3 regions of the Vreelandella sp. ssv genome follow, and region 3 is predicted to be linked to each of the others. Evidence: riboswitches for the same ligand, from Rfam matches in the RefSeq annotation. Region 3 holds a riboswitch; each other region holds the start of a gene.
What was found. Region 3 has a riboswitch for thiamine pyrophosphate ahead of thiM (hydroxyethylthiazole kinase). Riboswitches for the same ligand answer to the same signal wherever they lie in the genome.

Region 1 (9,957 bases), 790 kb from region 3:
CATTGGAACATTGTTAGGCTGCAACATGGCGCTCGTCATGCAGTTACTGCTGTATACCCAAAGCCACCATTTTTTGCTGGTGATTCTGCTCTATTGGCTGGGGCTGATGCTGTTCGCAAGAGAGCATGTTCATGAGGGCGGCGGTTCAGGCATTGGTTTTGGCGGGTTAACGACCTTGGGAATTCTGTTCGGTCAGTCGTTAGGCCCACAACAAGACCTGGTATACAGCGCGCTCTATCGATTCTCGTCGATGAGTGTTGCGCTCACCCTCACCGTATTAGTGATGGCCTGTCTACATTTTTTATTAAACCGCTGGGAACCCACGCGTTTAAAAAAATAAACCGACCATAAATTAAAGTAGCGCAACTTTTTTAATAAAGACTACTCTGATGAAGTGTCAGCGTGTGATTGTAGTGCTATTTGCACCTTCACATATGGCATGTTCCCTACTAACGGATTAGAGGTGTTTGTCATGGCAACTGGTACCGAAGACAAAGCAAAAGGTTCGGCTAACAAAGCTGCGGGAAAAGTCAAAGAAGCGGCGGGCAAGGCGACTGGTAGTCATAAAACAGAAGCTAAAGGTAAAGCCCAACAGGCGAAAGGCGAACTGCAAAAAGGCAAAGGCGAAGCCAAGGATAGCCACAAGAAACAGCGCTAGTTACTTAACAGTGATTCCAACAGGGGGCTACGGCCCCCTGTTGGCGTTCAAGGGCTTAACTAAAACCAATGGTTAAAGCCCACGAACGACTCCCGCCACAACCATTTCTCTTGATAATGGTCAGCATTATAGCGATGTCTTACTCTCGCAACGCTTGATCTAGCGCAATCCTGCCTGCAGTCAGCTATGCATTAATGGTGAAGTGTCATGACTCCCCTCACTGAGGAAGCGACCCATGCCTACCATGATGAAAGCGGCCATCTTCGTTGAGCCCGGCCGCATCGAGATAGACGACAAACCCATTCCCGAGATCGGCCCCAACGACGCACTGATGCGCGTAACCACGACAACGATCTGCGGCACCGATATCCATATCTTAAAAGGCGAATACCCGGTTGAGCGCGGCTTAACCATTGGTCACGAGCCGGTGGGCGTGATCGAAAAACTGGGCGCCAACGTAAAAGGCTATCAGGAAGGCCAGCGGGTAATCGCCGGGGCGATCTGCCCCAGCTTTACCTCCTACGCCTGCCAGGATGACTGCTGTTCGCAGGATGGCGGCCACCACAGCCACGGCTACAAACCGATGGGCGGTTGGCGCTTTGGTAACACTATCGACGGCGCCCAAGCGGAGTACCTGCTGGTGCCGGATGCCCAGGCCAACCTCTCACCCGTGCCGGATGGCCTGACCGACGAACAGGTGCTGATGTGCCCGGACATTATGTCCACCGGTTTTGCTGGTGCGGAATCTGCCGGTATCAAAATTGGCGACATCGTGGTCGTGTTTGCCCAAGGCCCGATTGGTTTATGCGCAACCGCAGGTGCAAAGCTACGCGGGGCAGGGATGATTATTGCGGTAGACGGAATAGATGAGCGCCTAACCATGGCCAAGCAGATGGGCGCGGATGTCACGATCGATTTTCGTAAGGTCGATGTGGTTGAAGAAATCCTCAAACTCACTGGCGGGCGCGGGGCTGATTGCGCCATTGAAGCGCTCGGCCTACAGCAGACATTCGAGTCTGCTTTACGGGTACTAAAGCCCGGCGGAACGCTATCAAGCCTGGGTGTTTACTCCCAAGACCTGACGATTCCGCTGGGTGCTTTCTGTGCGGGCCTGGGCGACCACAAGATCATTACCTCGCTATGCCCTGGCGGCAAAGAGCGCATGCGTCGGTTGATGAGCATTATTGCCGCCGGTCGGCTAGATCTTGGCCCCCTGGTCACCCACCGCTACGCGCTGGAAAATATCGTCGAAGCCTATGATCTCTTCTCCCACCAGCGCGACGGTGTATTAAAAGTGGCGCTCCAAGTCTCCTAAAACTCAAGCGCCGCCTTTAATAGCGAGGCTATCAACCAAAACCCGCTACTGTCGTTTATAAGTAGCCGTTTATAAGTAGCGGGTTTATTGGATGATCTGAGTCGTCAGAACTTACGTTAGCTTAGCTCAGCTCATTTAAGTTCCAGCGAAAAGCTCATTTCAACGCCCGCGTCATCCACTGCTAACCAGTACGCCATGTTGTCGTAGATCTCTGCATACTGCTTGAACATTTCAATATCAGATTCGGTCAGTTCCTCCATTTCTACTTGCTCCATGACATCAGCCAGCGAATGATAAAACTCACCCGTTATGTGGCCATGTAGCAACAGGTCGCGATCTGAAGTGGGGGCGTTCAGCTCTTGTTTTAGTGTCGCTGAATCGCTGATGCCCGCGCCCAAGACGATGGCGGTGTCAGACATAGCGGCATAAAGCGCTGGCATGTCCGGTGGTAGCAGCATGCTTTTGATTTTCTTGGTCTCCCCGCCGGGTTCAAGGCCAAGAGCCCCAAGCTCAGGCAAGAAGGCGCTTGCTGTAGACAGCAGGCTCATAGGGTTTTGTGAGGCGAGGGCAAGGATGCCGTTAGCGATAGGATCGCCGTTCTTCATTGTCAGGCTGTCGATACGTGCATTGAAGCCCGAAAGCGACGAACCAATCATCTGGGTGATCGGGTTATTGACCGCTGTGTTGATCTCGTTCCAAGAGCGGTTCAAATCCTGTAGCTCATTACAGCTGAAGGGATTCTCGCGCACTTGCCGAGCATACTTCTGAATGGTCTGCGTCAATACAGGCAGGTCCAGGCCCAATCCAAAGCTGGCCATTCCCTCTGTGCTGCCCAGGCCTGGAACCTGAGTCGTTAGGGCACGCAGGTCGCTGACGATCCCTTCATCGGTTTCCAGGATGAGGTTCATCTCCATGCGCTCAAGACTGTACTCACGCGCGCCCATTGCCAAGCCAGGAAAGCGGCTAGTGATACGGTCGATATCTGCCTGACAGGAGGAGAGATCCAGCGGCGCTAGATCCACCGCGTCCATCAGTGCCTGAGTACCTGAGTGGGTGGGAGTGCTCAACTCATTCAGCAACCGTGAAGAGTAAACCTGACCAGCGCCGTAAGGGGTAAAACCATGGCGCTGTTCAATTTCCGCCAGTGCGCCGGTATCACCGATGCTGCTGTCGGGCAGGCTGTTACCCAGTACCTGGGCCAGCAACTCGTCGTTGGCATCCTGCGGCACTACTGATACCAACAATTGCTGATCGATAATCGCGAGAATCGCCTTGATAGGCCCTTCTTGCGTCAGTTCCCAATAGTCGTTGCCGTTGGTAGTGGCCGTGCTCGGGTTGATCTCTGCCTTGGTTAGGACGCGCTGTAGCGTGTCTCGAAAGGCATCTTCATCGTGTAACTCAAAGCGCAAAACAGGCAGGATGCCCAGCCCATAAAAGGCAGCCTGAGGGCCCATCTTGAGGCCTAGTGCGTGAACATCCTCCAGCGTTTCAACACCGACCAACTCTTCACCCATGGCGATTAACAGCGTCATCATCGAACGCTGCACGTCGTCTTCTATATCGGGCAGTGTGCGGCGCAGCTCATCCAGATCAGCTTCGAGGTTATTGTTGGGCTGTGTGCGCTGAAAAATATCAAAGATATCCTGTTCCGGCAGGGCGTCACGTGTGGCCATGAAGTAGGGAGAGTCAGCCGGAATATATTTCAGCATGGGGGCTGTGATAGTTTTCGGCGCTTCCTGCTCTGTGGCGGCTGCCGTTGGTCCGTTATCCTCGCTGCAGGCACTTAGCAAGCCAGTGCTTAACAGGGCAAGGGATACCGCCAGGGAAAGTTTGGTTTTCATCTGAAGTCAGTTCTTTGCAAGTAGGTGGTTTTAAATCAAGCGTGGCGAATAGAATACTATGCAAATGAGAATCATACACGGGCAATGTATAATTAATTTAAGCTTGAGTGGGAAATGCTTTCCACACGTTAAGCGCAGATTCTAAAGGCTAACGTGAAATTGACGATTAAACGGCAAGTCTAGGCTTGGTACGCAAATGGCGCCTGAGGTTTCACTCAGGCGCCACTGTCAGCATCAGGGATGTTTCACCCGTTGTTTTTAAACTTCCTGATAGAGCTCGCTGCCTTTATTGCGAAACTTCTCCGCCTGCTCTTCCATACCACGTTTTACCGCTTCTGCGTCGTTTAGGCCGTGCTCGTTGGCCCGGTCTTTGTAAGTGTCACGCACTTCCTGGCTGATCTTCATGGAGCAGAACTTCGGCCCGCACATGGAGCAGAAGTGCGCCACCTTGGCGGAGTCTTTCGGCAGGGTTTCGTCGTGGTACTCACGGGCGGTATCCGGGTCTAGCCCCAGGTTGAACTGGTCTTCCCAGCGGAACTCGAAGCGCGCCTTGGAGAGCGCATTATCACGCCGCTGCGCCGCCGGGTGACCCTTGGCGAGATCCGCCGCATGAGCAGCAATTTTGTAGGTAATGATGCCCGTTTTGACATCATCTTTGTTTGGCAGACCCAAATGCTCTTTCGGGGTGACGTAGCAGAGCATGGCGCAGCCAAACCAGCCGATCATCGCCGCCCCAATGCCGGAAGTAATGTGGTCGTAGCCGGGGGCGATATCCGTGACTAGCGGCCCAAGCGTATAGAAAGGCGCTTCGTCGCAGTACTCCAGCTGCTTATCCATGTTCTCTTTCACAAGATGCATGGGCACATGGCCGGGGCCTTCGATCATCACCTGCACATCGTGCTTCCAGGCAATGTGGGTCAGCTCGCCCAGGGTTTTCAGCTCCGCCATTTGTGCTTCGTCGTTGGCATCGGCCACTGAGCCAGGGCGTAGGCCATCGCCGAGGGAGAACGCGACATCGTACTGCTTGCAGATCTCGCAGATCTCCTCGAAGTGGGTGTACAGAAAGCTCTCCTGGTGATGGTACAAACACCACTTGGCCATGATCGAGCCGCCGCGGCTGACAATGCCGGTGACCCGCTTGGCGGTGAGCGGCACATAGCGCAGCAGCACCCCCGCATGAATGGTGAAGTAGTCCACACCCTGTTCGGCCTGCTCGATCAGCGTATCGCGGAAGACTTCCCAGGTGAGGTCTTCGGCCACGCCTTTAACCTTCTCCAGCGCCTGATAGATAGGCACCGTGCCAATCGGCACCGGAGAGTTGCGCAGAATCCACTCGCGGGTTTCGTGGATGTTCTGCCCGGTGGAGAGATCCATGATGGTATCCGCGCCCCAGCGGATACCCCAGGTCATCTTATCCACTTCCTCCTCAATGGAAGACGTGACAGCCGAGTTACCCAAGTTGCCGTTAATCTTGACCAGAAAGTTGCGGCCAATAATCATCGGCTCGCTTTCTGGGTGGTTGATGTTATTGGGAATGATCGCCCGCCCGCGGGCGACTTCATCACGCACGAATTCAGGGGTGATCTCTTCCGGCAGGCTGGCGCCAAAGCTCTGGCCTTTGTGCTGGTGGCCCAGAATCCGCTCAACTTCAGCGGTACCCAGCGTTTGGCGACGCTGGTTTTCCCGCAGGGCAATAAACTCCATTTCTGGCGTAATAATGCCCTGGCGGGCGTAGTGCAGCTGGGTGACGTTCTTGCCTGCTTTTGCGCGGCGCGGCGTGCGGGTTAAATCAAAGCGCAGCTGGGCAAGCATCGGGTCGTTGGCGCGGCGGTTGCCGTAATCAGACGTAGGGCCTGAGAGAAATTCGGTGTCGTCCCGCGCCTCAATCCAGGCGCGGCGTAGTTCCGGCAGCCCGCGGCGCAGATCAATCTGGGCATCGGGGTCGGTGTAAGGGCCGGAAGTGTCGTACACCAGCAGCGGCGGGTTCTCTTCATCGATACCGGTGGTTTTGGTCGGTGACAGGGTGATCTCCCTAAACGGGACGCGAATATCCGGCTGGGAGCCTTCGATGTAAACCTTCCGCGAGCCGGGCAGTGGCTGAATGGCGGCGGCATCGACTTGGGCGGTTTCGGCTAAAAAGTGGCTAGTCTTGCTCATGTATCGGTTCCTTGTAGTTGTTGACCACTATTCAGAGAGGTCTAGGCCCATCTGCCAGAAGTCGATTTCCAGGCGGGTGGCATCGCGGAAGATCTTGCTCAGCTCGGTAAAGCGGGCAGGGGTAACGTCGGCAAGGCGAGCGTTTAGCCATTCAAGCTCCGCCTGCATGGCGGCCTGAAACTCGTCGCCTTCGTACATGGCAATCCAGGCGTCAAACGGGTTTTGGCTACCGCGCAGGGTAGAAGGCTGGGCGTTCAGCCAGTTGGCGATTTCGCCGTAGCCAACCAGGCAGGGGGCCAACGCCACGTGCAAATCGAGCAAGTCGCCGCGGTTGCCGGTATCCAACACATAGCGGGTGTAGGCCAGAGTGGCCCTGGCTTCGGGAAGCTCCGCCAGTTCTTGCTCGGAAATCCCCCACTCCTGACAAAACCCCACGTGCAGGCCCAACTCCACATCCACGATGGCTTTTAAGCCTTCATGGGCTTGGCGAAGATCGGCAAGGGTGGGGCTTTTATAGACAGCCAGCGCGTAGGCGCGGGCGAAGTGAATTAAAAACAGGTAGTCCTGCTTTAAGTAGTGGCGAAACGACGCCTCAGGCAGCGTGGCATTGCCCAACTGGCGCACAAAATCGTGCTCAATATAGGCACGCCAATCTTGCTGGCAGGCGGTGGTGAGATCAGTAAAGCGGTAGCCCATGATGCCTCCGGTGGTAATGATCTGGAGGGCAGGCGAATAAGATCGAGGAAATGGCGCGGAAGGTGGCGTGCGATCGTGAAAGAGAGCTAGCCAAGGCCATCGCTTGATCCCTACGCCGGTACCCGCGCTGCATATTATCTAAGCAGCGCATTAGCCGGATCAGGTTCAGCGGGACCAGCGCTCGGTAGCAAAAATGCTAACCCTGCGCCATCTCAGCCGGATATCACCGGCACCCCGTCAAGCTGTTCGTTGGTGGAGTGTAGGAGGCGGGTGGGGGAGATGCAAGGGGCTTGATTAGAGATGGCAATGCGCGCAGAACAAGAGTTTTAGGTATTCTGCCAAAATTGGCTTTGCTCTCAATGGAATCAATGGGGTAGAGTCAAATTAGGCGGATACCAAACCCCAATAAATGTGCCGACTCGTTTATTGGGGTTTGGTAGCGGGGTTTATAATTGATATTAGCTAATAGAGACCGATTTTCGAATATTGAGGTGGAGAATTTTACATGGCTGAAGAATACAATGAAAAAATCGAAAGAGCAGAAGCCGAGCAAGAGGAGTCAGAGGACTACTCTGAAACTCCGCCTTCTGACATTGTAGCTTTCAACGAGCTAAGGTCTTGTGCGGACCTTGTTAGAATGCATAAAGCAGGGCAACTAATTATTAAACCAGACTTCCAGCGTGATGTTGTTTGGTCGAACCCTGCCCAGACAAGATTTATCGACTCACTAGTTAAACAGCTCCCGATTCCTAGTATGTGTCTAAGCCTTGATTATAAAACTGAAAAAAGGCTTATGATTGATGGATTACAAAGAATTTCTAGCATTATCAAGTTTTTGACAGACGAGCAGTGGAGGCTTTCCAAACTAGAAGATATTGACTCGAGAATATCAGGAAGGACGTCTGGTTATTTAAAAGATAAACATTTTGAGATATACAGTCGTATAGAGAACCTAACTATCCCTGTGACTGTTCTAAGATGTGATTATTCTAAAAAGTCGCATTTAAATTATTTGTTTACGATTTTTCATCGCCTTAATACCGGAGGTAATAAGCTCAGTAACCAAGAAATCCGTAACTGCATATATGCAGGTGCATTTAATGAAATGCTGAAAGAAATTGTTTCACAAAAAGAGACTAGAGATCTATTTGGCCTCGAAGAAGAAAAAACATACCGATATGCATACGAAGAGTTATTCCTAAGAATATTCACGTTTGCTGATACGTTCGAAAAATATAATGGTCGGCTAGCGAAGTATCTTAATGAATATATGGATTCTAAGAAAAAAATTACTGAAAACGAAATAGAGTCAAAATTCGATAGAATTAACCGCTCTATTGCCCTTTTATATAGGAAAATACTTGATGGAGTGCAGCTTCCAAAATTGAGCAAGTCAACAGTTGAAGCGCTATTTGTAGGTATATATAGAAATATAGATGCGTTAGAAGATGAATCAAATGAGGAGCTATCTGCTCGTTATAAGACATTAAGGGAGGATGAAAATTTCTCAATAGAAAGCTTAAGCGAGGGGTTGGCCGCGACAGATAAAGTTAAAGCCAGAATATCTAAGTCAATTGAGTTATTTAGCTGATATGATTGTTAAAAAACATATTTATCGAACACTTAAGGACTTAGATGATAGGTACAATGGTGCCATGCTTTGTTCGAGTGTTGATGAATCAATTTATTACTCAAAGTTGGCAATACTAGAATACTGTGGATGGATCGAAGAGGCATTTGATAACATTGTGAGGCGAGCTGTAAAAACAAAGTTAAAAAGCCATCCCTATAAGCAAATGCTTGAAAATTCGGTTATTGGAAATAATCATGGATTCCAGTATAAGGAAAACTTTAGGCCAATGCTAATTAGAGCAATTGGCTTAGTAGCTATGGAAAAAATAGAAAAAGAACTTGATAAAACCGGAAATCTTTCAATTCTAATTAGTGAGTTGGAAGCAGTTAAACGGGATCGTGATAGTGCGGCACATACATGGGCTCAGAATGCGACTCGAACATATCCTGCGCCCTCTATTACTCGATCTAGATTAGAAGAAATCCATCCCATTGCGAAAGAGATTTATTCATATGTCGCTAAGCTTTAATGCAGCTAACAAACAGCGGCAGCACGACAGCCAATACTCCGCACTGGCTGAGTCAGCGCTGGGCATCATCACTTGAACTCAATGCTTTTCCAGATCAGCCCAACCAGTGAGATCACCAGTATAGCGAACAGTACGGCAACGCCCCCCGAATCCAGCGCTTGCAACGTTAGGCCTGAAACCACTAGCCATAGCGCTGGAATGATGATGGCGATCCAGAGAGCGAAACCCCGCAACATGATTAGCACCAAGCCCAGCGTGGTAACCGCCGTGGGGTCGGCATGAATGCCGAACACTTCTGCCTGATACCAGGAGCCGCCGCTTAGCGGCGCCACCAGCGGCATCATTATCAGGCCAAAGAAGGTGATGGCTATACCTATAGCAACCGGTGGGGTTGTTGAGCGTGGCGCGTTATCCATTCCCCATCCCGTTAGCGCTATCAATGCCAATAGCACGGCTTGGAAGATGAAAGCGTAGCCAACATAGCCCCCGGCCCAGTTGAGTTCTGCATAGCGCTGAATGAAAAACGCGACGGCGACAAAGGCCCAGAGAGGGGCGGGTAGCAGGCAGGTGATTCGCGTGCGGTGTTTCAGCGCCAGCACAAGGGTGGCGGCGCCCAAGGTGAGGGTAAGCAGGTGCAGCGGCCAGAAGGTTTCTCCCATGCGTTCCAGCAGGCGAAAGTAAACATCTGCCGTGAAAGGAATAAAGTCCTGCAGTTGGTAGCTTGTCCACTCGTTCATAGCGACTCGATATAGGCGGCCATCCGCTGCCGGGCGTCGGCCGTGGGCGTGGGGGTGTGGCCGGCACGCATATTCTCGCGCAGGTGCTCGACCTGGGTGGTGGCGGGTATCGCGCAGGTGATCGCCGGGTGGCTAACGATAAACTTCAGCAGAAAGTCCGCCCAGGTTGTGCAGCCGCATTCCGTCTGCGCCCACTCGGGCAATGGCACGTCACGGCGCTTGAAGTTCTTGATCAGGCTGCCGCCATCGTAAGGGCGATTGGCGATCACGCCGATGCCCCGTTCTTCTGCCAAGGGCAGTAGCCTGTTTTCTGCTTCGCGGTGGGTGATGTTGTAGGTGAGCTGAACGAAGTCGATGTCCTCTGACATCATGATCTGCTCCATCTCGCTGTGGCGGCGCCCGTGCGAGGTAGTGATGCCGACATGGCGGATGAGGCCTTCGGCTTTCATCT
Region 2 (9,957 bases), 1.5 Mb from region 3:
CTAAAAATGCGACGCATTTTAACCAGCCGAGATCGATAGGTAATGATCTTGCGCATCAATACATCATTACCATTTTCTAACAGCTCATCTTCTAAATCGCTTAATTCAGTTTCAAACTCAAGCAGGCTATCGATATAAAACCCAGCAGAGATATACATAACACGCAGCGCGACCTGCTCCGGCGAATGAGCCAAAAGTGCTTTGCCGTGCTCGTTAAACAGTCGCTCAATGCTTAACGCTTCACCCGGATGAAGCGTAACCAAAAACCTTTCGCCCACAAAAAAACAAACCTGTTGAGGCAAATAATTCAGTTCGGCATCGAAGGAGGAGATGCCGCGATAAATAATCAGGGTATGGTTATCAAACTCTTCAATTTTAGGCGGATGGCGCTCTTTATGGGCATCTTGAATCGCCATTGGGTGAAACTCAAAGGCCTCTAAAATAGCGCGTTCGCTCTCCTGGGTTTCACCCTGCATATCAATCCAGATATGGCTTTCAGGTATAGACTGCCAAACGGTTATCAGGTGTTCGCCGCCCTCTTGAGTTTTACCATCAGGGGTGGTGAGAATCGTTCGAATCATGATCGTCCTTGAGTTTTATCTGGAATCGACGCAATGTCCGCAGGCTGCGCAATCCGCACTTGGGCTTTTCCTAAGCGCTTAGCTTCATACATAGCAACATCGGCGCGCTTTAGCAGTTCATTCGCCGTTTCAGCGCTAGCAGGTAAGTAAATAGCAACACCAATACTAACGCTGACATTTAACAACCTCTCGCTGGTGACTAGTGGTTCTTCAATTACGGGGATTAATTTATTAGCCAAACCCTCAATTGCCGATCGCTCACTGCCCTCCAAGAGCATGACAAACTCATCCCCAGCCCAGCGCGCTATATAATCGGTTTCTCGGACGGCCTGGACCAATCGTTTAGCCATTACCCGCAGCAACTCATCACCCATGGCGTGACCGTGAGTATCATTAATTGCTTTAAAACCGTCCAGATCCATAAACAGAACTGCTAAGGGCTTATAGGTACGTCGAGTGCGGGCCATTGCATTGGGTAAATGCTCATCTAGCGCTCGCCGATTAGGCAGTTTGGTTAATACATCCTCACGGGCCTGTTGGTCACGCAAGCGCTCTAACTGCTGTCGTTCGGTAATGTCATGAATAAACAGGCTTGTTCGCTCGCGCCCATCAATTATTAATTTTTTGACACGAACTTCGACAGGCAGCTCAGTGCCATCATAGCGCCGAGCCGTATAGGTGATAGGAACCTGATCACTATCGATTGGCAAGCCATTGGGGAACAGTCGTTGGGTGATCGACCTTGCCAGCACCGCTTTGCGTGGCCAACCAAACATTATCTCTGCAGCGCGATTCCAATCCAGAATGACGCCTTCTCCATCAAGACTGATATAGGCGTCATAGGCAGATTCGATAACAAGATTGAGCTCATTAGTACGCCGCTCAATTTGGCTCTCCATACTGCGGTGTAACTCATTCAGCGCTAGCTGAGATGCATGAGTTTTTTTTCTTTCTCTGATCAGCCGCTCACGCAGACGAATCTCATCTGTGACTATTGCCGCTAAATCCTTTAATGCCGCCAGCTCGTTCTGACTAAGTACACGAGGCTGGGTATCGATTGCACAGAGTGATCCCAACGCGAGCCCACTGGAGGTACTCAAGGGAATGCCCGCGTAAAAGCGAATACCCTTAGTAGCCGTCACATGAGGATTTTGCGCAAAGCGGGGATCCTGGCGAGCATCTTCAACGATTAACGGCTCTGAGGCAGTCACCGTGTAAGCACAGAAAGCCACATCACGAGATGTCTCGCGAGTTTCTATGCCGACACGAGACTTAATCCACTGACGTTCGGCATCAATTAACGTTATCGTTGATATCGGCACGTTCAGCAACTGGGTCACCAGCCTTGTGACGCGGTCAAAGGCGGGTTCATCCGGAGTATCCAGCAGCTCAAGCTCATAAAGAGCGGCTAACCGCGCCGCTTCATCAGATGCTATGGGGTAGCTCATTGTTATGTCACCCATTGAGGCAGGTGTATATCTGCCAGCATATCGCGACCAGTACTTTAATGCTTAATACTTACTGCTTTTTTAGTCATATTAGCCAGCAACAGACTGACCAGCGTTGAGGCTGCTAATGCGCCAACGAATGGCCCTAAGGTGGGGATACTGCCCGGAAAACTGGCAGCCACTACGCCCGCGATAAGACTGCCTTGACTTATTCCTTCAGGAATAATTGCCCCCAATAATCCTGCAATGCCCCCCGCAATAGCTGCTACTGGGGTCATTCGCGGCCATAGACCCAACAGAACGGGCACCACAATGGCGGCACACAGCAAGTCAGCAATAAGGAAGAGTCGCAGAACGGATAACCCCTGCAAGGCAATCACTACGACCGGAATCATCAGAGCAATCGTGACCCAACGAGCAGTGGTCAGTGAAACGCCCCGCCCCTCGCTGCGCGTGACGACGAGCGAGGCAATACCATTTTGTAACGTATCAACGCTGGAGGCTACCAAGGTCACCGCCAACACAAGGGAAGGTAGCGTCAGCCAAATGGGAGCATCACTTAGCAGGGCAAAAAATGGCATCGGCGGCTCCCCTAATGACATACCGCTCATCGCGGCCAACATACCCAGACCGCCAATCAACATAACGACAACAACCGTCATGGCGCCGCCTAGCCATGCCCCACGCCCCAGACTTTGATCGTCACGCGCAGCCCATACGCGTTGCCAATACCCTTGGTGGAAGAGATTAGCCGCCGTGACTGCGATCACCAGCGTTAACGCGACGCTGAGTGCACCGGCAACAGGAATAGACGGCAGTGTTGTCTCGCTAGGCATGGCAGGCAACCGCCACAACGTGACGCTCGCCACCGCCAACAGTAGCGCCAGCAATAGCCATGCTTGCCAACGGTCCGTGGCAAGGCTAGCGCGCAGTCCCCCAACCGCCGTATAAACCAGAGTGGTAAGGGCAACCCCTATAATCACCAGCGCAGGTGGTACATCGGATAGTAGCGCGGTGATCGCACCAATAGCGGTTAGCTCAGCGGCTAAAAAGCAGGCCATATAGCCAACCGAGACCAGAGTTACCCAGCGCCTCACGCCCAAGCCATAGCAGGCTTCAGCAAACTCGGCGATACTGCGCCCCTCAGGAAGAGCACGGCGGATCTTCGGCCCATACAGTCCTAATACAATAAACGGTAGCGCTGACCCCAGTGCATAACCTGCTAATGCAAGGGGGCCAACGAATGCACCAATTTCAGGTGGCGCAAAAAGGATCCATGCACCCATTCCGGATGCGAGAAATGAGAGCCCAAGGGTAGAGGCGGTTTGCGAGTTACGGGCAGTGACGTAGTCATCCAGCGGACCATCTACCCAGCGAGCACGGAGACCTAAATAAACAAAGCAGCAAAGCGCCGCGCCAAGCACGGCTGACGTCAGGTAAAGCATGTCGCACTTCCTCCGCCGGTACTAACCGGATCAGGTTCCAGGGTCTGCGCGATACGCATTCTCAGCCTTTATGACACGGCTCCCCTGGCGACAGTGAATGGAGGCGCTATCCTCAATGATAAAAGCGCCTTAGTAAAGCTTAAGCAGAGCCTGCAGCATCATGGCGGGGTACACGCCCCATTAAGTAAAACTCCTCATTGGGCGGTGTTCCCGCGAGTGTCACCAAGCGGTTCGACAAGCCAAAAAATGCCGCGATGGCGCCAATATCCCAGCAATCCTCCTGGCTAAAGCCTACCGCCAGGAGGCGTGTGAGCCACTCGTCCGTCATTTCACCGACATCGATAGCGCAGTGCATCGCAAAATCAAGCATCACCCGATGGCGCTCGCTAATCGGCGCCACGCAATGATTAATCGCGACCTGGTCGGCAAGCAGCGGGTTTTTACTGTAAATTCGCACCAAGGCGCCGTGCGCTACGACGCAATACAAACATCGGTTACGCGCACTGGTGGCGACGACGATCATCTCTTTTTCTGCTTTAGTGAGCGAGTCCGACTCACGCTCCATTAGTGCATCATGATAGGCAAAGAAAGCACGAAACTCGGCTGGGCGGTGGGCCAACATTAGAAACACATTGGGCACAAACCCTGCTTTTTCCTGGACAGCTAAAATCGTGGTACGAATATCTTCTGGAAGGTCATCCAACGTGGCAGGCACATTAAAGCGACTTAATGGAGCAGACATAACCACCTCTTTATTGTTAAGTTTAACCATCTCATAAAAAACGGCTTCGCGGTTGAGTAACAAAAAGCTAATTTAAGTGACTTTTAATCAACCGTCCTGCTCGCCATACTGAACTATCGATCTGTGATAAAAACCGCGCACCACTCTTAATAAACAGTTCGCTCAAAGGGACACTGCCATGAGTCATAACGAAGCCAAGGAACATACCCCCGGTCGTCTAAACGAGCTGTTTGCTGACCCCTACCAAGCGTTTGAAAATGATACTGACGAGCGTCAGTTACATATTCGTATCATGCTGCATATGCTCCTTGCTCGACCAATGACTCGGGGGCAAATGACACTGCGGGTGATTCATGGTTGGGAGAATGGTGGTTTTGAGCCGGAAGACCTTCAGCATGTCGACTACCCACTCACAGGGGTCCCTGACTTCAAGCGCGCAGTGCAGGATTTTGAACACGCCTCCAAGCACAATACACGGCTACCCGCAGACAATACCGCCATACTTGCCGCCCCTTTAAAAGATGCAATCGCCGACGCCGAAGCTGAGGGCCAAAGTTTCCCTAATGACATCCGCAACTCGCCAGCACGATGGCAAGCGTTTGAGGGTGGCTTGGCGCTATATACACTGTTTAAAATGTATCACCGCCTTGTTTATGGCGAAGACGACACTTATCGCTGTGCTCAGTGTATTACCCCCCTTGGTATGCGAGAGATACATGAATTTCACCTCGAAGAGGGTGAGTTCGCGCTACTCGTGCCACCAGGGCCACACTTCAAGAGCGAACCTTCCTTACTGGTTTTACACGAAAGCCAACTCGGTCCGATAGAACAATTGCTTGAGGAAAGCCTGCCCCTGTTTGATAACTTTTAAAGGACGCAATATCGTTTCATTGGCCCTGTCCACCGCCTGCTTTTAGTTGGCCCCGCTTAAAGCAGGGCCAGTATGCAGGAATTAACATTGCTTCAATTAGCCAAGCGAAATCGTACTATTGATACCGCTGGAGACATTCTCAGGTTCAAACCAACGCGCCGTTACGGTTTTCGTTTGCGTCCAGAAAGCAATCGCCTGTTTGCCGTTGGGTCCTAAATCCCCCAACTTTGATGCCCTCGATCCGGTGAAGCTGAAGTACGCAACGGGCACGGGAATCGGCACGTTAATCCCAATTTGACCAACATCGATATCCGTCTCAAAACGCCTTGCGATCCAGCCTGAGTTGGTAAAGATAGAGGTACCATTGCCATTTGGGTTGGCATTAATAAAGGCAATCGCCTCATCCAGCGTTTCAACACTGACGACACAAAGTACGGGGCCAAAAATCTCTTCGCGATAAATGGTCATATCTGCCGTAACGCCAGCAAACAGGGTCGGTCCTACAAAGTTACCGTTGGGGTAACCCTCAACCTGAACGTTGCGCCCATCGACCATCAGTTTGGCGCCCTCTTTTTCGCCTGCATCGATTAAACGCAGCACACGGTCACGAGCAGCTGGCGACACCAGCGGCCCCAAATCCGCATCCAGCTGGGTGCCTGGACCTACTTTCATTGCCCGCGCCGCCTCAACAATGTCGCTTAGCCATTCGCGTGCCTCACCGACCAGCACCACCACCGAATTCGCCATGCAGCGCTGGCCCGCCGCGCCAAAAGCTGAGCCCAACAGATTGTTGATCGCTTGGCTACGGTTCGCATCAGGCATCACCACACAGTGATTTTTGGCCCCCATCATCGCCTGCATCCGCTTACCCGCTGCGGCGGCACGGTTATACAACAGCGAACCCACGTGGGTAGAGCCGATGAAAGAGAGCGCCTTGATATCTTGGTGATCAGCGATTTGATTGGCAACATCTGGGCCACCGTGCACCACATTGAGCACGCCCGGCGGGATACCCGCTTCATGGGCCAGTTCCACGAGACGCATGGTGGAGCTTGGATCTTGCTCCGACGGTTTAAGAACAAAGGTATTACCGGTGGCTATCGCCAGCGGAAACATAAAGCAGGGCAGCATAATGGGGAAGTTGAAAGCGGTAATCCCTGCGCCCACACCCAAAGGCTGATGCATGGTGTAAACATCCACCTCGTTGGCAGCATTTTCTGCCAACTCACCCAACTGCAGCGACGTGATCGAACAGGCGTGCTCCACTACTTCCAGACCGCGCCCCACTTCGCCTTCAGCATCGGGCAGGGTTTTGCCATGCTCTTCTGTAATCAGTGCTGCAAGCTCTGACGTATTATCTCGGATCAACGCCTGAAGCTTGAGCATAATGCGCATGCGCTTGCCTAGTGGCATTTTACGCCACTCTTTAAAGGCCTCTTTAGCACTGCTGATAGCGCGCTCTACTTCGTCAGCGGTACAGAACGGAACCCGAGCCACCACTTCTTGGGTTGCAGGATTGACGACATCGCGCCACTCCTGGCTTTGCGACTGTACGGGCTGACCGTCGATATACATGGGAATTTCGCGAACGGACATAGCATTGCTCCTATCTATGATTGTGGTTGTTATGGTCGTGTCTGTTACTAAAAACCGTTTTCAAGAGCATATCACGGTAAGTCGAGAACACTGGGTATAGCAGCAAGTTGACGTTAACGTCAACCAGGTATATTACAAGTAGACAAAATCTACAGTGGGGCGTCAATTAGCCTTTCCATTGTGACCCTGTGCTGGCTATGCTTCGGCTAATCAGGGGCGCCGTGGCTGTTCAAGCCGCTCACGGCAAACGCTACGCATAGCGTGTTTAACACAGGGAATTAACGATGCAGACCTTCAGCTGCCGCTGTGGCAATCCACTCTTTTATGAAAACACCCACTGCCTTACCTGCCAGTCAGATGTCGGATGGTGCCCCTCCTGTAGCAATATTGTCGCGATTGAGCCACTGGACAACGGTGGGTATCGCTGTACCCACCCAGATTGCGATACGGCGCTGATGAAGTGCCACAACTACGCCGTTGAGAACGTCTGTAATCGTATGGTGGTAATGGCGCATGGCCAAGCGGATGCACTATGCGACTGCTGCCGTTATAACGAGGTAATTCCCGACCTCAATATTGAAGGTCATCGTGAACGCTGGGCGGCGCTCGAAGCGGCAAAGCGGCGGCTATTTCATACCCTCGATCTACTCAAGCTGCCGCACGGCACCAAAGACGATGCTATTAACGTGCCGCTAAGCTTTTCCTTTATGGCCGATGCCCTTCCTGACCAGGGCTTATGGCGCTCTACCGCGAAGCAAGAGAAGGTGTACACCGGCCATGCGTCAGGCCATATCACCATTAACGTCAAAGAAGCCGATGACGTTGAGCGCGAACGCCTGCGCGTCGATATGAACGAATCACACCGCACGCTCATCGGCCACTTCCGCCATGAAATTGGCCACTATTACTGGGATGTACTGGTAAAGGATCGCGATGAAGAGGCGTGTCGCGCTGTGTTTGGCAACCACCATCGGCCAAGCTATGCCGAAGCGCTTGAGCGTTACTACCAACAGGGCGCGCCAAGTGATTGGCCTAACCGTTTCATCTCCGCTTACGCCACCATGCACCCTTGGGAAGACTTCGCCGAAACCTTCGCCTATTACCTGGATATGGTGGCCGTGCTGGATACGGCACTGCACATGGGAATCACCCACGTTGAATACGACGGCAGCTTGGACAGCATGCTGCTTGCCTTTCACCAAGTAGGCATGGCGGTGAACGAGCTCAACCGGGATATGGGGCTACTCGACCTGTCACCGGCGGTACTTGCCCCCGCCGTGCGCGATAAGCTGGCGTACCTGCATCAACTGATACAGGCCGCCAGCCCTATCGAGCGCTAGTGTATCAATCGTTGTCGTTGTCCCCCGCGTGGCTTTGGCTCTGGCTCTGACTTTGTGTCTGTGTAACGCGGGGCACACTATCGTCATTCACGAAATAGGTAGCGCTAAGCGTATCGTGGATAGCGGCAAAGCCAATCTGCAGTTCATCAATAAACGCATGCAGCTTGCTGGGTGAATGGGCTAACGCTTGAATATCGGCATCCACCACATCGGCGCGAACCAGCGAAACGGTCGCCGCCGGACGATCCTGGCGTGGTAGTAGCGTCAGCTCATGACCCAGCGTCTCAAGGCTGCAGGCAATCGAACGTGGCAAGTTAGGGTCTTGGAGCAAAAAGCGCAGTACGTCAGGCCCCCGCACGCGTAAGCGCACCTGCTGACGGTACATTTGGTAGGCGGTGAGTGATTTAAGCACGCTCATCCACTGCAGGTTTTCAAACGGCAGCAACTCTTCAGGGTTCTGGGGCAGCAGGCTGGCGGAGCGCACGTCAACGATACGAGTCGTCATATCCGCTCGCTCCAACTGACGCCCCAGCTCAATAAAGGTGCGCGCAGGGCCATGGCTTAACGTGCCTTCAATTAGGCCCGTCAACGCCTGGCAGCCACGGATGACACTCTTGAGAAAGCTGTCACGGCGGCGCGGACTCACGCCATTTTCAGCATGATCGGCCACGCTCAGATAGAGCTGATTGACCTCTTCCCAAATCTCCCGAGGCACCACATCCCGAGTGGTTCTGAGGTTCTCACGGGCACTGGCGAGGGCGGAGATAATCGAAATATCGTTATCGCTATCGGCACATAAAAAATGCACGACATTGCGCTCATCAAAATCATCATGGCGTGCGCTAAAGGCTTCCAGACTGCCGGTCATTTCGATAAGCGGGGCCCAACCTAGCGGCAAGCGCCCCGGCAGATCCAGCATAAGGTGACTATTGACACTCAATAGGCGCGCGGTGTCTTCCGCTCGTTCGATATAGCGCGCCATCCAGTAGAGGTTCTCTGCAACGCGTGACAGCATGGCGTCAGGCTCCTTTCACCGCGGCCGCTGCCGCCTTATCGTCGGTTTCTACAATCCAGGTATCTTTACTGCCGCCACCCTGGGAGGAGTTCACCACCAATGAGCCCTCAATGAGTGCTACCCGCGTAAGCCCCCCAGTAGTGACATGAATTTCAGGGCCTGAGAGTATAAAGGGACGCAGATCCACATGGCGTGGCTGCGGTAGCCCATTCGCCAGCGTAGGCGTAGTGGAAAGTGCCAGGGTGGGCTGCGCCATGTAGTTGCGCGGGTTCGCCTTAATCAAACGGGCAAACTCTTCGCGGGTCTCTTTGGTCGAGCGAGGACCAATCAGCATGCCATAGCCCCCAGACTCGTTGGCAGGCTTCACCACCAGTTCATCCAGGTGGTCGAGCACATAGCGGCGGTCGTCCTCGAACATGCACAGGTAGCTGGGTACATTCGGCAGCAGCGGTTCTTGATCGAGATAGTAGCGGATCAGGGCGGGCACAAAGGCGTAAACAACTTTGTCATCCGCCACGCCTGCGCCCGGCGCATTGGCGAGCGCTACTTTACCTGCCCGCCAAGCGCGCATTAAGCCTGCCACGCCCAGCATAGATTCAGGGTTAAACGCTTCCGGGTCTAAAAACTCGTCATCGACACGGCGGTAGATAACATCAACGCGGCGCATGCCCTCAACTGTTCGCATGTACACCACATCGTCGTCATCAACGAGTAGGTCGCTCCCCTGTACCAGCTCAACGCCCATTTGCTGAGCAAGGTAGGCGTGCTCAAAGTAGGCAGAGTTATAGATTCCCGGGGTTAGCACTACCACCTGTGGATCATCCCCAGGCCGTGGCGACATTGCGGCTAACATGTCGTAAAGCTGAGCTACATAATCATCAACAGGCAAAATTTTGCCAGATGCAAACAGCTCAGGCAG
Region 3 (9,957 bases):
ATTGGCCTTATCATGACAGGTTCGCTCCTGATCGGTAACACCGTCTCGGCGTCTGAAAAGGCGGATAGTGAGAAAATTGACGCATGGGTAAACGATACTATCGCCCCACTGATGGATGAGCATCGCATCCCAGGAATGGCGGTCGCACTGAGCATTAATGGTCAACAGCACTACTTTAATTATGGCCTCGCTAATCAAGAAGCAGGCACACCGGTCACTGATGAGACGTTGTTCGAACTCGGTTCTATCAGCAAAATCTTTACAGGTGCACTCGCTGGCTATGCGCAGTCTAGCGGTGCTCTCTCGCTTTCCGATGCGGCCAGCCAGCATCTGCCAGCCTTGAAAGGCAGTGCCTTCGATGAAATCTCGCTGCTGGAACTGGGCACCTACACAGCCGGCGAGCTTCCGTTGCAGTTTCCTGACGCGGTAAAAAGCGAAGCGCAGATGATCGACTACTATCGCCAGTGGCAGCCTGCATCCGCTCCTGGTAGCCATCGACTCTACTCTAACCCCAGCATAGGTTTGCTGGGTTACCTAACCGCCCAACGCCTTGGCAAAACGTATGAGACGCTAATGGAGGAGGCGCTGTTCGCGCCGCTAGGGCTAGAGCACAGCTATTTTCAGGTGCCTGACGCGCAGCAGGCACACTACGCCTACGGTTACTCTAAAGAGGATGAGCCGATTAGGGTGAACCCGGGCATGCTGGATGCCCAAGCCTACGGTTTAAAATCAACAGCCGCCGACGTACTGACGTTTGTGGAAGCTAATATGGATAGCCCTGGGCTTGATGATAATAGGCTTGATGAAAATGAGCTTGATGAGCCCCTAAGCCAAGCCTTGGCAGCCACGCGCACGGGTTACTTCAATATCGCTAATATGACGCAGGGCCTGGGTTGGGAAAGCTACGCTTACCCAGTGACCCTTGAACAGCTGTTGGAGGGCAACTCGCTTGAAATGATTTTGGAGCCCAATCCCGCCAACCGCTTAGCTCCGCCGCTAGCCCCCAGGCAGCAGGCACTCTACAACAAGACCGGCTCTACCAACGGATTCGGCGGCTATGTGGCTTTTGTGCCTAGTGAGCAAATTGGTATTGTCATGCTGGCAAACCGCAACTATCCCAATCAAGCCCGCATAGAAGCTGCCCACCAGATCATCTCCGCGCTTACCGAAACCTCTGAGTGAGACTGTTTATAAATTTTCTTAAGCAGTATTAAGCATTGCCGCCTTCGGGCGGCATTTTCATGCCTAAATGGCGCGTGAAACGCACCGAAAGTTGCATTTTTTGCTGTCGATAAGGAGACTAGCACCCCTCCCCGTTACTTTACCTTCACTGCGAAGAGCCTTTCCCATGCGTCTAAACGCCGATTTTAGCCACTTTGCCTGTGTTACCCCGGAAGAGTATCAGTGGGTCGATTCCCCCAGTGCCGGGGTCGAGCGCATGATGTTTGACCGAATTGGTGATGAAGTTGCCCGCGCGACCAGCCTTGTTCGCTACGCGCCCAATACGCAGTTCGAGCGCCATACCCACGGCGGCGGCGAAGAAATTTTGGTCCTGGAAGGTGTGTTCGCCGATGAGCATGGGCGCTACGCGGCGGGCAGTTACCTGAGGAACCCCATCGGCACCGGCCATACGCCGCAGATTGGTGAAGAAGGCGCGCTGATTTTTGTCAAACTGCATCAGTTTGACCCTAACGATACGCTACAGCTGGCGGTGCCTGCTCACCGACTGCCCTGGCAGCCAGACCGGCGCCCGCGCATTGCCTACAAGATGCTGCACACCTACAAGCAGGAGCGCACCAGCCTGGAGCGCTGGTCGGCGGGCACCTCGATCGCCTACCCGACCCTGCTGGGTGGGCTGGAGTTTTTGATTCTTGAAGGCAGCCTGAGCGATAGCGAGCAGAGCTACACGGCGGGCACCTGGTGTCGCTACCCCAGCGGCGCAGCGCCTGCACTCACCGCCGGTGAAAATGGCGTGATGATGTACCTCAAACGGGGGCATCTACCGCCCGCTTGAGGTTAGGCTTAAGCTTAGGTTCGGGACAAGCCCAGAAATGGCAATAGTGTCAGGGCCGCAATCAGTCCCACCGCTAACAGTACTAGCACCACCTGCAGCGGGTGAGCGGCCAAGCGATGCCACAATGTTTCCGCGTCGCCCCGTTCAACCGCTGCTTGATGCTCACGCTGGACGCGCTCAAGGCGCTCCGCCTGATAGGCGTCTAGCGCGGCGATAGCCGCATCGTGCTGATGTGGATTACGTAGCCAGATAGCATCGACCCCCAGGCGGAAAAAGCCCGCCTGGGTTTCATAGGTATCAAAGCCATGGGCGGCCAACAGGTCACGCACCTCCATGGCCTCTTCGTCGGTAACGTGGCGCAGCCGGAACAGTAGTTCAGCCATTGGCGTGCCTCATGTGTCGCTTTTACCCGCCATCAAGTCTGCCTGTATCACTTCGATCCAGTAGCCATCCGGGTCTTTAACGAAGATAACATCTTTCATCTTGCCCTGATCCGCGCGTTTTACGAAGGTGACGTCGTGCTCGTCAAACCATGCCTGTGCCGCTGCCAAATCCGGCACGTTAAAGCAGATGTGCCCAAAGCCCTGAGGGTCGGCATTGCCATCGTGGTAGGTGAAGTCTTCCTGGTTTTCGGTGCCCCAGTTGTGGGTCAACTCTAATAGCCCTTTTTGGCTAAAGGTCCAGACAGTACGCGCTTCGCTCTCTTCCGGCACGCTGTCGCTCGACTCCACGTTGGCTAAAAAGTAGAGCGAGAACTGCATCTCTTCGAAATCCAGTCGCCGCAGCACCTGCATGCCAAACACCCTGGAGTAGAACGTCAGCGCCCGCTCGGGGTCTTTGACCCGCAGCATGGTGTGGTTTAAACGGAATCCTTGGGTTTGAGGCGGTGTATCGACGACACCAGGATGCTGCTCACCTTGAAAACTCATCACGCTCTCCTTTCGCTGATATGGGTCATTCACTCCGTATACCGTTTAACATGGGGGCTGGGGCGTCATATTTCCACCTATTCCCCTCGCCCCGGGCTTTACAGGGCCAACGCAGCCAAGGATAGTAATCGTTCGGCAGGGGCGCTCACCATTGTTCGCGAGCTGAGAAGAACCCTTTGAACCTGAACCGGATAACACCGGCGTAGGGAGTCGTGGTACCGCTTACCACCTCCCCGCCGGGAGGATGCTATGACCCTACCTCCGCTTGGCGATTACCTTGCAACGCTGCGCGCAGTGACACCGCTAGTCCATTGCATGACCAATTATGTTGCAATGAACAGCACGGCCAACCTGCTGCTAGCTACTGGCGCATCACCCGCAATGCTGCATGCTCCAGAGGAAGTGGCTGAGTTCACTACTATTTCTGCCGGGCTGTCGATCAACATTGGCACTATCTCTGCCCACTGGGCTGACGCCATGCTGACCGCCGCGGCCACCGCCGACCAGCTCTCGATTCCCTGGGTATTAGATCCTGTCGCCGTTGGTGCAACCCGCTATCGTCAATCGCTATGCGCGCGTTTGCTCGTTTTAAAGCCTAGCGTGATTCGGGGCAATGCCTCTGAAATTCTGGCGCTCAATGGGTTAGCCAGCCAAGGGCGCGGTGTGGACTCGACAGCTGCCGCCGACCAAGCCATAGACGCAGCGATAGCGCTAGCGCAAAAACATGGCTGCATTGTCGCGATGACCGGTGAAAGTGACTGGGTGACGAATGGCACACAGCATTACCGTATTAACGGTGGCCACCCCTTAATGCCCCGGGTCACAACGTTAGGCTGCGGCCTTAGCGCACTGGTCACCGCTTTTGTTGCGGCCAACCGCGAAACCCCGCTGGAAGCCACCGCCGCGGCGCTAGGCTGCTTTGCGGTCGCTGGTGAGCGGGCGGGTAGTACTGCTCAGGGCCCAGGCAGTTTTCAGGTCGCGTTGCTGGATGCGCTTTATCAACTTACCCCTGACGATCTCACTGCTCATACCCAGTTGGAGTCACTCCATGCCGTTTAATCTATCGCTTTATTTGGTCACCGACGCTGCGCTTTGCGACGATTATGGCCTAGAGCAGACAGTTGAAGCAGCGGTAAGAGGTGGTGTGACCATCGTGCAGCTACGCGATAAGCATGCCAGCGATAAACAGATGATTGCTCAAGCCCAGCGGCTAAAAGTACTGTTGGCAGGCACCGGTGTGCCGCTGATCATTAACGATCGTTTACAGGTAGCGCTAGAGAGTCAGGCAGATGGCCTGCATGTCGGTCAGAGCGATGCCGCTGTTCAGGAAGCACGCCGAGTGCTAGGTGAAAAGGCGATTATTGGTCTGTCGATCAATACCCTCGCTCAGCTCCAAGCGGCGCCCATGGCGTTAATTGATTACGTAGGCATTGGGCCCGTGTTTGCAACAGTGAGCAAACAGGACCACGCCCAGCCTATCGGCTTTGGCGGCTTGGCCACGCTGGTCAAGGCGTGCCCACTGCCCAGCGTGGCGATTGGCGGGTTGAAAGCTGAGCATGCCGTTAGCGTGCAGCGGGCAGGAGCGAACGGCTTAGCGGTGATTTCAGCCATTTGCGGCCAACCTGATCCTTTCCAGGCGGCACGCGCTTTTCAGGCATTTGCTGTGTCATGAACCAACTAGAGCATATCGTGGCTTTCGTGCGGGTGGCCGAGCTGGGTAGTTATACCCGAGCGGCTGAAGTACTCGATATCTCACGTACCCGCATCTCTCGTCAGGTCATGGCGCTGGAGGAGGCACTCGGGGCGCGGCTGATACAGCGTACTACGCGTCGCCTCCATCTCACTGAGGCTGGAGAGCGCTATTTAATGCGCGCCCAGGGGGTGCTACAAGCCCTTGATGAAGCCGCCGCCGAGGTTGGCCAAGGAACCAGTGACGTGCGGGGCCGTTTACGCGTGAATGGGCCCATGAGTTTTGGTACCCGCTACTTAGCGCCACTCGTCACCCAGTTTATGCTTGCCCATCCAGCGCTTGATGTGCGCTTGGATCTTAATGACCGTCGCGTTGACCTACTGGAAGAGGGCTATGACGTGGCGATTCGTATCGGCAGCCTGCCCGACTCCAGCCTAGTCGCACGCCGCCTGACTCGCTGCCGTTTACTGTTTTGTGCATCGCCAACATATCTTGACACCCACGGCGAACCCAGTAGCGTTAACGCCCTTACTGATCATCGCTGCCTGCGTTACCGCAGCGGCCAAAATAGCGCAGACTGGCAGCTACCTGCGCAGCCATTAGCCGTGCATGGCCCACTGGAGAGTAATAATGGTGATGTGCTGACCCAAGCCGCGGAAGCGGGCTTAGGCATCGCCCAACAGCCCAGTTTTTTAGTCACGGAGAGTATCGCCAGCGGGCGATTAGTGCCGATTTTAACCAACGTGCCAGCGGTGCGGCTCGACGTTCACGCGCTCTACCCTGCCCGGCGCTATCTGCCCGCTAAGGTGGAGCGCTTTATCGATCTGCTTGCCGAGGCGTGGGGAGATCCACCTATCTGGGAACGGGAGATTGGATTGTCGCCCCTTGCGCAACAGTGATGTGCATAACGCGCTGATTATCTCACCCTGACCCGGCTGTAAAGTAGCTTCATCAACCACACAGATGGAAGCTCCTCATATGACAACTCAATCATCACTTACGGCCACTCCCTCACTACAGCCTTATGCTATTACGCTTTTGCGTATCAGCCTCGGTGTTTTGGCCCTCGCTCATGGTTTGCTCAAAGTGTTTGTATTTACTGTACCGGGTACGGTCGGCTATTTTGAGTCACTGGGCTTGCCGGGGGTTTTAGCCTACTTAACCATCGCTGCTGAAGTGGGTGGCGGGGTAGCCCTTCTGCTCGGCGTGTACACTCGCTGGGTAAGCCTAGCACTGGTGCCAGTACTGCTGGGTGCCGCTTGGGTACATTTGGGTAACGGCTGGATGTTCTCGAATGCGGGTGGCGGTTGGGAATTCCCGGTGTTCTGGACGCTGGCCCTCATTACCCAAGCCGGTCTGGGAAGTGGCCACTGGGTGTTAAACCGTCGCTTCGCCTAACCTCATCTCCGGCGCTTGCTTCACCGCAAGCGCCGGTACTGCCGTGGAGATTACCCCATGTTACCTAGCCTATTTATTTCCCATGGTTCCCCCATGCTGGCACTGAATAAAACATCTGCCCATACGTTTCTGCGTGAACTTGGCAGTCAGCTCTCACCTAAAGCGGTGGTAGTAGTTTCGGCCCACTGGGAGAGCGACGAGCTACTGGTAAGTAGCAGCGCCAAACCAGAAACGATTCACGATTTTGGCGGCTTCCCAAGGGCACTGTATGAGTGCCAGTACCCTGCACCGGGCGAACCAGCGCTGGCCGAACGGTTGGCTGTGCTGTTGGGTGCAAAACGGGTAGCGCGCGGCTTCGACCATGGCGTTTGGGTGCCGCTCTCGTTGATGCTTCCAGACGCTAATGTACCCGTCGTTTCTTTATCGCTGCCGGTGCGCTGGAGCAATGCTGAACTTGTGGCACTGGGTGAGCGGCTGTCGGTATTTCGCAGCGAGGGGGTGTTGGTGATCGGCTCGGGCAGCCTGACCCATAATCTGTATGAACTGATGGCGCAAGATAGCCCAATGCCCGGCTGGGTAGATGAGTTTGCGCGCTGGGCACACGATAACCTGGTCGCCGATGACCGTGAAGCGCTGCTAAATTGGGAGAATGCCCCCAGCGCGCGGAAGAATCACCCCACCCCCGAACATTTTCAACCCTTGCTGGTCGCGATGGGCGCTGGCGGTAACGCTACCCAGTTACACCACAGCGTGGAACACGGCGTACTGGCGATGGACGTTTACCAGTTCGCTTAAGCGCTATGTTAAGCAGTAGGTCGGCGCTTCAGAGTAGTGCGGCGGTCGTGATACGCGACCGCCAACCCGCTGCCCATAATCAGTGCGCTGCCCACCCAGACCCAGAGGTCGGGCATTTCTCCCCAAAACCACCAGCCGAGGAGCACTGCCCAAAGCATCGCCGTGTAATCAAACGGGGCGGCAATGGCGGCAGGCGCATAACGAAAGGCCAGGGTTATGAAGGCGGTCGCCGCAACGCCGAGTACGCCAGAAGCCAAAAAACCTACCCAGTGCCACGGCTGAGGAGTTTGCCACACCCAAGGTAGCGTCAGGCCGGTGATCACTAAGGGGACAAAGGTCATGTAAAACAGCATTGCCCATAGGTGTTCACGGGCGCCGTAGCGGCGTGCCGTAATCATCATCAAAGCGTAAAAGAGCGCTGCCCCCACAAGTACCAAAGCGCCGACTTGAAATGCATCGCCGTTAGGACGAACCACTATTAGCACCCCTGCAAAGCCTACTAATGACGCGATAAGCACCGGTGGGTCGATTCGCTCTCCCAATAGTGGCACCGAGAGTAGCGTCACGAATAGCGGTGCCACAAAGGCGATTGCCGTGGCTTCAGCAAGAGGTAACAGCGTTAGGCCCCATACAAAGCAAACCATGGTGGCGGTATAGATCAAGCCTCGCAGGAGATGAACACCTGGGCGCTTAGTCTGCAGCTTACGCAAACCACCGGCAAAATGAGCAAGCAGCGCAATCATCGGCAGGGAGACTAGCGCACGAAAGAAAATAATCTGCAGCGGCGAATGAATTTCGCCTAACCATTTGGAAACGGCGTCCCCCAGGGCGAGAAAAAGAACGCCCATACACATGCAGAGTATGCCCTTCAGCGAGGTTGTCACCGCAATCTCCTTGTTCAATGGTTATTCAGTCATTGTTATTAGCGTAAAAAACAAAAACCCCGCCAGCTAGCGAGTGGCGGGGTGATATGTACCTGAGCCAGCTTGAGTGCGTGTTTAAGCGCGCCTCAAAAGTACTCAGTCAGCCTACAGGCTGGCGTTGACGACCATACAGTCCATGCCCTGAGAGTGCAGCTCACGACACGCTTGGCGCGCACGTTGCTCATCCAGCGCCATTAAGCGGGCGCGGTAAACCGGACTCTGGCCTTGTATGGTATCGACTGCGACACGACCCCTTAAGTTTTGGGCAATTCGCTGAGCCGCTTGCTGTGCCAGTTGGCGCGCCTGGGCCTCTTGGCTGAATGCGCCGACTTGAACACCCCAACCGCCGCCTGCGTTATTGGCAGAAGCTAGCTGGCGTTCGCGCTCAATAAAGGCTTGTAGCGGGTCTGCTTGTCGTGGTGCTGGCTCTACAGTGGGGCGCTGAATCGTCGCAATGTCAGAAAGCTGCTCTTCAAGGTCAACAGCGGGTGTTGACGGCGCGGCGGTCACAGTCCGCGAAAGGGGTGTTGTATCAACCACCGTTAACATTGGCTGAAGGGGCGCCGGGCCAGGAGGAGCAATCGGCTGAGCAGGAGACGCAAACGCCATAAATTCCTGAGAGAAAGTGGTGTCGGCCATCCAGGTTTGCTGGTCGCGAAGTGCCGCCCGCTGGAAGCCACGGTCTAGCAGGTTGGCCATATGGGTATCCCGGGATTGCGATGAAAAGCCGCCCATTACTACTGCCACTAAACGGCGATTACCACGAATAGCGGTGGTTGCTACGTTAAACCCGGAAGCGCGAATAAATCCCGTTTTTAAACCATCGGCACCTGGGTAATCACGGACTAGGCGATTGTGGCTAGTATGCCGCGTGCCGCGGTAAGTAAATTCTTGCAGGCCGAAGTAGTGGTAATACTGGGGGAAGTCCTGCATCACACGTACTGAAAGCGTTAGCATATCCCGCGCAGTGGTTACCTGGCCATCATCCGGCAAACCTGACGCATTACGAAAGGTAGTGGCATGCATGCCTAACTCACGCGCTTTGGTGGTCATCATTTGCGCAAATCGAACTTCGCTTCCGCCCAGCGCTTCGGCGACCACCGCAGCCACATCATTAGCAGAGCGAACGGCGAGAGCACGGATGGCAGTATCCACAGGGATAGAGCTTCCCGCTGCAAGCCACAGTTTGACCGCAGGCTTGGCAGCCGCATAGCGGGACACGGGCAAGGGTTCATCCAGACGAAGAGTTCCCGCTTCCAGCGCCTCGAAGGTCAAATAAAGTGTCATCATTTTGGTTAGCGATGCAGGATAGCGCTGATCGTCGATGTTTTCAGCGTAAAGTACTTCGCCATTGTCCAAATCAACCACAATGCCCGCATAACGTGGGTTGTCGGCCTGAACGCTGGTTAGCGTCGCCAGCATGAGCAGCAATATCATACTCAGTGACCATAACGCCGACGCTCCACTGACGCTTTTTACCCTCGCATACATACCTGCCCCTTGCTTGTTATCAATGCGCTGTGACTAATTCAGTATCTGACCACCATGCCACACTCCAGACGCAACGCAAGACTTTCGCCTGCCTGCATGGCAACGATGACTCGGCATAATAATAAGCCGAGTATAGGTTAATACTAAGTAAAATATACGCAGTGAAGCTGAGAAATAGAGAAGAAAACAGAGAACACAACATAAAAGAGCACTATAAAAAAAACCGACCCTCTAAGGGGTCGGTTTTCATTCGCTACCAAAGAAGCTTAGCGCAGAGCATTACTCTTCTGCAGCAGCTTCTTCAACAACCGGACGGTCAACTAGCTCAACGAACGCCATAGGCGCGTTGTCGCCGGTGCGGAAACCGCACTTGAGAATACGGACGTAACCGCCCGGACGCTCGGCATAACGCGGACCTAGTTCGTTGAACAGTTTGCCGACGGCTTCTTTAGAGCGCGTACGGGCAAATGCCAAACGACGGTTTGCAACGCTATCCTGCTTAGACAAGGTGATCAGCGGCTCGATAACGCGACGCAGCTCCTTGGCTTTCGGCAGGGTTGTCTTAATGACTTCATGTTCGACCAGCGAGACAGACATGTTCTTGAACATGGCCTGACGATGCGAGCTGGTGCGATTCAGATGACGACCACTCTTACGATGACGCATGGTTGTAATTCCTTACCAAACTGGGACTCAAGTCGACGCTCACGCGGAGGC

Region 1: linked by a shared signal. The riboswitch ahead of tenA (thiaminase II) and the one ahead of thiM (hydroxyethylthiazole kinase) in region 3 are both predicted to bind thiamine pyrophosphate.
Region 2: linked by a shared signal. The riboswitch ahead of AC5TBW_RS13410 (SLC5/6 family protein) and the one ahead of thiM (hydroxyethylthiazole kinase) in region 3 are both predicted to bind thiamine pyrophosphate.

What each region holds. Positions count from the first base shown of each region.
Region 1 covers NZ_CM182545.1:977,511-987,467, forward strand. The annotation lists gene AC5TBW_RS04540 (DUF2955 domain-containing protein) at 1-340, shown strand, start outside; gene AC5TBW_RS04545 (CsbD family protein) at 473-658, shown strand; gene AC5TBW_RS04550 (NAD(P)-dependent alcohol dehydrogenase) at 894-1,973, shown strand; gene AC5TBW_RS04555 (hypothetical protein) at 2,105-3,814, opposite strand; gene thiC (phosphomethylpyrimidine synthase ThiC) at 4,073-5,971, opposite strand; gene tenA (thiaminase II) at 5,999-6,667, opposite strand; TPP riboswitch at 6,758-6,914, opposite strand; gene AC5TBW_RS04570 (DUF262 domain-containing protein) at 7,173-8,258, shown strand; gene AC5TBW_RS04575 (hypothetical protein) at 8,260-8,769, shown strand; gene AC5TBW_RS04580 (MFS transporter permease) at 8,838-9,506, opposite strand; gene AC5TBW_RS04585 (aldo/keto reductase) at 9,503-9,957, opposite strand, start outside.
Region 2 covers NZ_CM182545.1:2,930,600-2,940,556, forward strand. The annotation lists gene AC5TBW_RS13400 (magnesium transporter CorA family protein) at 1-581, opposite strand, end outside; gene AC5TBW_RS13405 (diguanylate cyclase domain-containing protein) at 578-2,029, opposite strand; gene AC5TBW_RS13410 (SLC5/6 family protein) at 2,086-3,474, opposite strand; TPP riboswitch at 3,464-3,570, opposite strand; gene AC5TBW_RS13415 (peroxidase-related enzyme) at 3,614-4,216, opposite strand; gene AC5TBW_RS13420 (hypothetical protein) at 4,395-5,087, shown strand; gene AC5TBW_RS13425 (CoA-acylating methylmalonate-semialdehyde dehydrogenase) at 5,184-6,683, opposite strand; gene AC5TBW_RS13430 (zinc-binding metallopeptidase family protein) at 6,968-8,023, shown strand; gene AC5TBW_RS13435 (alpha-E domain-containing protein) at 8,028-9,038, opposite strand; gene AC5TBW_RS13440 (circularly permuted type 2 ATP-grasp protein) at 9,043-9,957, opposite strand, start outside.
Region 3 covers NZ_CM182545.1:189,468-199,424, reverse strand. The annotation lists gene ampC (class C beta-lactamase) at 1-1,182, shown strand, start outside; gene AC5TBW_RS00980 (cupin domain-containing protein) at 1,349-2,014, shown strand; gene AC5TBW_RS00975 (DUF6164 family protein) at 2,029-2,397, opposite strand; gene gloA (lactoylglutathione lyase) at 2,407-2,943, opposite strand; TPP riboswitch at 3,071-3,169, shown strand; gene thiM (hydroxyethylthiazole kinase) at 3,193-4,002, shown strand; gene thiE (thiamine phosphate synthase) at 3,992-4,615, shown strand; gene AC5TBW_RS00955 (LysR family transcriptional regulator) at 4,612-5,532, shown strand; gene AC5TBW_RS00950 (DoxX family protein) at 5,597-6,031, shown strand; gene AC5TBW_RS00945 (DODA-type extradiol aromatic ring-opening family dioxygenase) at 6,089-6,826, shown strand; gene AC5TBW_RS00940 (DMT family transporter) at 6,835-7,710, opposite strand; gene AC5TBW_RS00935 (D-alanyl-D-alanine carboxypeptidase family protein) at 7,855-9,186, opposite strand; gene rplQ (50S ribosomal protein L17) at 9,520-9,906, opposite strand; gene AC5TBW_RS00925 (DNA-directed RNA polymerase subunit alpha) at 9,946-9,957, opposite strand, start outside.